Regions from separate parts of the Streptomyces bathyalis genome, predicted to be linked through region 2. Evidence: predicted binding sites of a transcription regulator. Region 2 holds the regulator's gene; the other holds the start of a gene.
What was found. Region 2 encodes HspR, which represses chaperone genes until heat shock. Its sites were predicted from a motif close to TTGAGNNNNNNNNNCTCAA; they were not measured.
Positions count from the first base shown of each region.

Region 1: lon (endopeptidase La) is a predicted target of HspR. The motif match lies at 2,142-2,160, and genes of this name have one in related genera.

Region 1 is NZ_CP048882.1:2,276,322-2,280,527, reverse strand. It holds gene G4Z16_RS09705 (HAMP domain-containing sensor histidine kinase) at 1-252, opposite strand, end outside; gene G4Z16_RS09700 (response regulator transcription factor) at 389-1,198, opposite strand; gene G4Z16_RS09695 (spermidine synthase family protein) at 1,294-2,043, opposite strand; gene lon (endopeptidase La) at 2,183-4,206, shown strand, end outside.
Region 2 is NZ_CP048882.1:4,006,632-4,010,837, forward strand. It holds gene grpE (nucleotide exchange factor GrpE) at 1-139, shown strand, start outside; gene dnaJ (molecular chaperone DnaJ) at 197-1,384, shown strand; gene G4Z16_RS17460 (heat shock protein transcriptional repressor HspR) at 1,386-1,844, shown strand; gene G4Z16_RS17465 (methyltransferase domain-containing protein) at 2,020-2,844, opposite strand; gene pdxR (MocR-like pyridoxine biosynthesis transcription factor PdxR) at 2,921-4,206, shown strand, end outside.

The DNA of each region.
Region 1 (4,206 bases), 1.7 Mb from region 2:
CAGCGGGGCCGTGAGCGACTGCGCCACGAACTGGGTGATCAGCAGCGAGGCGATGATCGAGATGATGGTGATCACGAGCAGCTCGGTCGCCGAGTTGACCGCGAACAGCGCGAGCAGCGTGGTGATCACCACGGAGACGATCACCAGCGCGCCCAGTGCCGCCTTCACCGAGCGGTACGGGTCGAGGGGGCGCAGCCCCTCCCAGATCCGGTCCAGCCAGCCCACCCAGACGGGCTCCCAGCGCCGGCGCAGGCGCTGGTTCAGGCGCGCCAGGGCGCGCAGCCCGCGCCCCAGGAACTTCCCGGTGACGCGGACCGTGCGCGATGCGCGGATCGGCCGGCGGGCGGACGGCGTGTCAGGCACATCTGTCACGTCGCGACGCCGCCCGTCAGGAGCCGTCCGTGGCCGACGCCGGGTAGCCGCCGCCCTCCGCGCCGGACGCCGCGTTCGCCGAGTTGGAGCCCGACGACGGCGTCTCGAGCGCGTAGCCCACGCCGTGCACCGTACGGATGCGCTCCGCGCCGATCTTCCGGCGCAGGGCCTTGATGTGGCTGTCGACGGTGCGCGTGCCGGAGGCGTCCGCCCAGTCCCAGACCTCGGCCAGCAGCTGCTCGCGCGAGAGGACGGCCCGCGGGGAATGCGCGAGACACACCAGCAGGTCGAACTCGGTGGGCGTGAGGTGCACGTCCTCACCGGTGACCCGGACCCGGCGCTGCGAGTGATCGATCTCCAGCTCGCCGAGGCGGAGTATGCCGCTGCGCGGTGTGTGCGCGGCGAGGGTGGCGCGCTCGACGCGGCGCAGCAGTACGTGCACCCGGGCGGCGACCTCGCGCATGGAGAACGGCTTCGTCATGTAGTCGTCCGCGCCGACTCCGAGGCCGACGAGCATGTCGGTCTCGTCGTCCCGCGCCGTGAGCATCAGCACGGGGACCGGACGCTGGGACTGCACCCTCCGGCAGACCTCCAGACCGTCGAAGCCCGGCAGCATCACATCGAGCACGATGAGATCCGGCTGCCAGGCTTCGGCAGTGTCGACGGCGGCAGGACCGTCGCCCGCCGTCTGGACCTGGAATCCCTCGGCGCGCAGCCGCATCGCGATGGCGTCCACGATGGTGGGATCATCCTCGACGACCAGGATTCGGCGCTGCGCGCCAGGGGTTGTCGTCGAGGACGCGTTGTTGCTTTGTGTCTGTGTGATGTTCTTCTGGTCCATTCGACCCCGCCCCTGCAATGGCCCCGTGGCTTGTTTGTGTGCGTGCTTGCAGCAGCGTAAGGGGATCGTGTCGGCTGCGGCTATGCCGGTTTGGTTGCGAAGTGGACCACGTCGGGGACGCCTCGGATAACGGGGATCTCTTCTGTGCGAATTCGTCGGAATCCGGCATTCCGCAATGCATCCTCGAATGTCGGGGAGGCCTGTGCGGACCACACGGCCAGTACGCCGCCGGGCGCCAGGCTGGCACTGCAGGCAGCGAGCCCTGCGGGGGAGTAGAGGGAGCCGTTGTCCTCCGTGACGGTCCAGTCCGGGCCGTTGTCGATGTCCAGGCACAGCGCGTCGAACCGCTCGCCCCCGCCGAGGTGGCCCAATAGGTCGGCGTGCACGATTTCGGTGCGCGGGTCGCGAAGGGCCCGCGCCGACAGCCGTGAGAGGGGCCCGCCCTCCCGGTGCCAGTCGATGACCGCCTCTTCGCGCTCGACGACGGTGATGCGGCCCCACGCCGGCTCGTCCGCGGCCGCCGCGAGCGAGAAACCGACGCCGAGGCCGCCGATGAGCAGCCGGGGAGGCCGACGGTGCGCTCCGCGGCGCAGCTCCTCCAGGGCGGCCCGTACGAGGAGGCGCTCGGAACGCCCGTCGGAGGTGTCCATGAGGAAGGTGCCGTTGGCGATGATCTGGAGCAGCTGCCCGTGCTGCCGCAGCACGACCTCGCCGTGGGGCCCGTCGCGGCGGTCGAGGACGACGGGTCCCCCGGCGCCGTCGTCGATCGGGGCATGACCGCCGGGGGTGGCGCTGTTGTGAGGGGTGGTGTGGCTGTGCTGCTGGGGCATGCGCCCATCCTGCCGCGTCGTGCGGGCGCCGTGCCGCGCCGGTGATCGCTCCTGGCGAACATGGCGGGCGCCATGGAACATCCCGGCCCCCGCAAGCATTGAGTGGGCATAGCTCAACTTGCCTGCCGAGGGAGAGATCATGGCTTCGACGTCCACACCGCTCACCCTGCCCGTGCTGCCCCTTGATGACGAGGTCGTGCTCCCGGGAATGGTGGTGCCGCTGGACCTGTCAGACAGCGAGGTCCGGGGTGCGGTGGAGGCTGCCCAGGCCGCCGCCACCGGAAAGGACAAGCCCGAGGTGCTGCTGGTGCCCCGGGTCGAGGGCACGTACGGGGAGATCGGCGTGCTCGGCCGTGTCGAACAGGTCGGGCGCCTGGCCGACGGCGATCCCGGAGCCCTCATCCGCGGCCGGCAGCGGGTGCGCGTCGGCGCCGGCACGAGCGGCCCCGGCGCGGCCCTGTGGGTGGAGGGTGTCCTCATCGAGGAGCCCGAGACGGCCGATGACGCCGGGGACGCCGGGGAGAGCGGCGATGCCGGACCGGGCGTCGGCGAGCTGATGACCGAGTACAAGGCGCTCGCCGCGGACTGGCTCCGCAAGCGCGGGGCATGGCAGGTCGTGGACCGGCTCCAGCAGATCGACGACCCCGGCCGCCTCGCGGACAACGCCGGATACTCACCGTTCCTGTCCACCGAGCAGAAGATCACGCTCCTGGAGACCCTCGACCCGCTGGAGCGGCTGCGCTTGGCCGTGAAGACGCTGCGTGACCAGGCCGCCGAGCAGGACGTGGCGGAGTCGATCGCGAAGGACGTCCAGGAAGGCGTCGACAAGCAGCAGCGTGAGTTCCTGCTGCGGCGCCAGCTCGACGCCGTGCGCAAGGAGCTCGCCGAGCTGAACGGCGACCCCGAGGACGAGGGCGAGGACTACCGCGCCCGTGTCGAGGCCGCGGCCCTGCCCGAGCACGTGCACAAGGCCGCGCTCAAGGAGCTGGAGAAGCTGGAGCGCGCCTCCGACCAGTCGCCGGAGGGCGGCTGGATCCGCACATGGCTCGACACCGTCCTCGAACTGCCCTGGAACGAGCGCACCGAGGACGCCTACGACATCGGCGGCGCCCAGGCCGTACTGGACGCCGACCACGCCGGTCTGCAGGACGTGAAGGAGCGCATCACCGAGTACCTCGCGGTGCGCAAGCGGCGCGAGGAGCGCGGCCTCGGGGTCGTCGGCGGCCGCCGCGGCGGCGCGGTGCTGGCGCTGGTCGGGCCGCCCGGGGTCGGCAAGACCTCCCTCGGCGAATCCGTCGCGCGTGCCATGGGACGCAAGTTCGTCCGCGTCGCGCTCGGCGGTGTCCGCGACGAGGCGGAGATCCGCGGTCACCGGCGCACGTACGTCGGTGCGCTGCCGGGCCGCATCGTGCGCGCCGTGAAGGAGGCCGGCTCGATGAACCCGGTCGTCCTCCTGGACGAGGTGGACAAGCTCGGCGCCGACTTCCGGGGCGACCCGTCCTCGGCGCTGCTGGAGGTCCTCGACCCGGCGCAGAACCACACCTTCCGGGACCACTACCTGGAGGTCGAACTCGACCTGTCGGACGTGGTCTTCCTCGCCACCGCCAACGTGATGGAGGCGATCCCGGAGGCGCTGCTGGACCGCATGGAGCTCGTGCAGCTCGACGGCTACACCGAGGACGAGAAGGTCACCATCGCCCGTGACCACCTGCTGCCCCGCCAGCTGGAGCGGACCGGCCTCGCGGCCGACGAGGTCCTGCTGGAGGACGGCGCGCTGCGCAGGCTCGCCGGCGAGTACACGCGTGAGGCGGGCGTGCGGAACCTGGAGCGTTCGGTCGCCCGGGTGCTGCGCAAGGTCGCGGCCCAGCACGAGCTGGGGGAGCGCGAGCTGCCCTTCACCGTCGGCGCGGACGAGCTGCGCTCGCTGATCGGCCGTCCGCACCACACCCCCGAGTCCGCTCAGGACCCGGCGGAGCGGCGTACGTCCGTGCCGGGCGTGGCGACCGGGCTCGCGGTGACGGGCGCGGGCGGCGACGTGCTCTTCGTCGAGGCGTCGCTCGCCGACCCCGAGACGGGCGGCTCCGGACTGACCCTCACCGGCCAGCTCGGTGACGTGATGAAGGAGTCCGCGCACATCGCCCTGTCGTATCTGCGCTCGCGCGG
Region 2 (4,206 bases):
GATCCTTCAGCCCGGGTACCGAATCGGCGAACGCACGATCCGTCCCGCGAGGGTCGGTGTCGCCGAGCCGCAGCCGGGTGCCACGGGTGCGGAGGAGTCCGCCGACGAAGAGGAGAACGGTGGCCCCGACCAGGGCTGACCAGACAGAACAGAGCGGCACACGCGGACACGGCACCGGGGAGGAGGGACGCCGCGGATGAGTACGAAGGACTTCATCGAGAAGGACTACTACAAGGTCCTCGGCGTCCCGAAGGATGCCACCGAAGCCGAGATCAAGAAGGCGTACCGCAAGCTCGCCAGGGAGAACCACCCCGACGCCAACCGGGGCGACGCCAAGGCCGAGGAGCGCTTCAAGGACGCCTCCGAGGCCTACGACGTGCTCGGCGACACCAAGCGCCGCAAGGAGTACGACGAGGCGCGCGCCCTGTTCGGCAACGGGGGCATCAGGACCGGCGGTCCCGGTGGTCCCGGCGGAGCGGGTGGCTTCAACTTCGACCTGAACGACCTCTTCGGAGGCGGTCAGCCCGGAGGCGGCGGCGGTGCGGGCGGCTTCGGCGGCGGTCTCGGTGACGTGTTCGGCGGTCTGTTCAACCGCGGCGGTGCCGGTACGCGCACGCAGCCGCGCCGCGGACAGGACATCGAGTCCGAGGTGACGCTCAGCTTCACCGAGGCCGTGGACGGGGCGACGGTCCCGCTGCGGATGTCCTCCTCGGCGGCGTGCAAGGCGTGTGCCGGCACGGGCGACAAGAACGGCTCACCGCGTGTGTGCCCGACCTGCGTCGGCACCGGCCAGGTCTCGCGGGGCGGCGGTGGCGGCTTCTCGCTGACCGACCCCTGCGTGGACTGCAAGGGCCGCGGGCTCATCGCCCAGGACCCTTGTGACACGTGCAAGGGGTCGGGACGGGCGACGAGTTCGCGCACCATGCAGGTCCGCATCCCGGCGGGCGTCAGCGACGGGCAGCGCATCAGGCTGCGCGGCAAGGGCGCACCGGGCGAGCGGGGCGGCCCGCACGGCGACCTGTACGTCGTCGTCCACGTCGACCGTCACCCGGTCTTCGGGCGCAGGGGCGACAACCTGACGGTGACCGTGCCCGTCACCTATCCGGAAGCGGCGCTCGGCGGCGAGATCAAGGTGCCCACGCTCGGCGGCCCGCCGGTCACGCTCAAGCTGCCACCGGGCACGCCCAGCGGCCGTACGATGCGGGCCCGCGGCAAGGGCGCCGTGCGCAAGGACGGGACAAAGGGCGACCTGCTGGTCACCATCGACGTATCTGTTCCGCAGGATTTGAGCGAGAAGGCGAAGGGCATCCTGGAGTCCTACCGCGACGCGACCGCGGCGGAGGACCCGCGGGCGGCTCTGTTCAAGGCCGCGAAGGGAGACTGAGGTGAACGGCCGAGGTGGACGACGCAACCCCTACCAGCTGACCGACGAGTCCCCTGTGTACGTCATCTCGGTCGCCGCTCAGCTCTCGGGTCTGCACCCGCAGACCCTGCGCCAGTACGACCGCCTCGGCCTGGTCTCTCCGGACCGCGCCGCGGGGCGCGGCCGGCGCTACTCGGCGCGCGACATCGAACTCCTGCGGCAGGTACAGGAGTTGAGCCAGGACGAGGGGATCAACCTCGCGGGCATCAAGCGCATCATCGAGCTGGAGAACCAGGTCGCGGCGCTGAAGTCCCGCGTCGTGGAGCTCCAGCAGGCGGTCGAGGGCGCCGCGGCGGCCATGCAGCAGCGTGAGGCCCAGGTTCACGCCTCCTACCGCCGCGACCTCGTCCCGTACGAGGACGTGCACCCCCAGTCCGGCGCCCTGGTGGTCTGGCGCCCCAAGAAGCAGCGCCGCGACTGACGCACCCACGGGCTCCCGGCGGGCGGCGGGCCTCGGGGGCGTGCTGCAGCCGCCGGGTCTCAGCCCCTGCGCGGGCCCAGGACGCAGAACGCGTTGCCCTCCGGGTCCATGAGTGTGACCCATGGGACGTCCTCGCCCTGTGGTGAGGCGGTGAGCGTACTGCTGCCGCCGGAGCTCAGACGGCGGCTCCTGGCGCGACGCCGACCGCCTTGAAGTACGTGTAGTGGAAGGTGCCGCCCGGTTCCGCGGTGCGGTGCAGGTCGGCGATGCCGCGGTCCCAGTCGGCGCGGGTCATGAGGCCCGCGGCCAGGACGTCGTCGCGGATGAGTTCGTACATGGCGATGAAGGTGTCGCGGGTGAAGCCCTGGACGAGGTCGGGCCGGTTCCCGTCGGCGTAGACGGTGAGTGGCCGTACGTCCACGCCCGCATAGCCCGCTTCGGTCAGCAGCGGGTGCAGCCGGCGGCCGATCAGCGCGTCGCCCCTGCCCGTGGACTGGAGCCGCACCTGGGTCTCGACCACCGCGTGTGCGGGGGCGCTGTCGGGGTGGAAGAACACCGAACCGTGGTCCCCCTCGATCACGGTGACGGTCCCTCCGGGACGCAGCAGCCTGCGCAGCCCGGCCAGCGCGCGCCGCGGCTCGGGCAGATGCTCCAGCACGAAGCACACGAAGAGATGGTCGAACTCCCCGTCCCCGTACGGGAGATCGAACAGATCGGCCCGGCGCCACTCCACATTCGCCCCGGGCGCCCGTGCCGTCACACGTTCGCGGGCAAGGGCCAGCGAGCTCTCCGAGGTGTCGACGGCCACGATGTGCGCCTGCGGGCTGGAGGCGACGAGGTGCACGGTCTGAGCGCCCGTTCCGCACCCGGCCTCCAGCACACGGCTGCCCGGCGGGTAGGCCGTGCCCTGGTGCAGGAGCGCGGCGAGGGTGTTCGCCTGGTCGCTGAGGCGGCCTGCCTCGCGCGCCGAGTAGCCGTGTACGTAGCGGGCCGATGTCACTGGTCGGCCTCCCTCCCGGGCGGTCCGCACCCGTCGTCGACGCTGTCCGTCCTCACTCTGCTGGGACCATGGACCTGTGGACAGGGCCAAAGAGAGTGCAACTGACAGGTCCGTATCGGCGTCGGCCGCGGTGGGTTCCGACTTCCTCCAGCTCGACATCGCCGACGCACCGCGGGGAGGGCTGGCCGGCTGGCTGGCCCGGCGGCTCCGGCTCGCGATCTCGGACGGACGGCTCCCGGTGGGCAGCAGGCTCCCCGCCTCGCGGGTGCTGGCCGCGGAGCTGCGGGTCTCGCGTGGCGTGGTCACCGAGGCGTACCAGCGGCTGAGCGAGGACGGGCACGTCGCGGGCCGCGGCCGGGGCGGGACGGTCGTGGTCGCCGCGGCCGCGGCTCCGGCCCCCGCGGTGACAGGGCCGCGGCGGCTCCCGGCGCGTGGGGAGGTCTTCGACGCCGAACCCCGTACGGAGATCCTCGAGACGCTCCGGGCCGTCCACGCCCGCGTCGATCTGACGCCCGGCGTGCCCGACCTGGCGGCGTTCCCCCGTACGGCCTGGCTGCGCGCCGAGCGCTCCGTGCTGGGAGAGCTCTCGGTCCACGGGCTCGGTTACGGGGACCCGCGCGGGGAGCCGGAGCTGCGCCGCGCGGTGGCCCGCTGGCTGGCCCGTAACCGAGGCATCGGGGCCGGCGAGGACGAGGTGGTCGTCGTCGCGGGCGTCTCGCAGGGGCTCGCGTTGCTCGCCCAACTGCTGCGCGAGGACGGTCTGCACGAGGTGGCCGTGGAGGAACCCGGCTCGCTCGGGGGCCGTCAGGTGCTTCGCAGATGGGGACTGGGCACACCGCCCGTCGAGGTGGACGGGGACGGCGTCGACGTCGGCGGGTTGCGAGCCTCCGGAGCCGCGGCCGTGCTGCTGACCCCGGCACACCAGTTCCCCACCGGCGTGGTGCTCGGCGGCGACAGGCGCCGTGAGCTGATGCGCTGGGCGGACGAGGGCGGACTGGTCGTCGAGGACGACTACGACGCGGAGCACCGCTACGACCGTCCTCCCGTTCCGGCGCTGCGGTCGATGCTGCCGGAGCGGGTCTGCTACGCCGGCAGCGTCTCCAAGCTCCTGGCGCCCGCGCTGCGGGTGGGGTGGGTGCTGGCGCCGCCGCGCTACCGGGAGGCCCTGGTGGACGCCAAGCGGCACACGGACCTCGGCAACGCCGTGCTGCCGCAACTCGTGCTGGCGAAGCTGATGGAGTCGGGGGAGCTGGAGCGGCAACTGCGGCTCATGCGGCGGCGGCACCGCCGTCGCCGGGACGCGATGATCGGCGCCGTCGGGGCGCATCTGCCGGACGCGACCGTGCACGGCGCCGCGGCCGG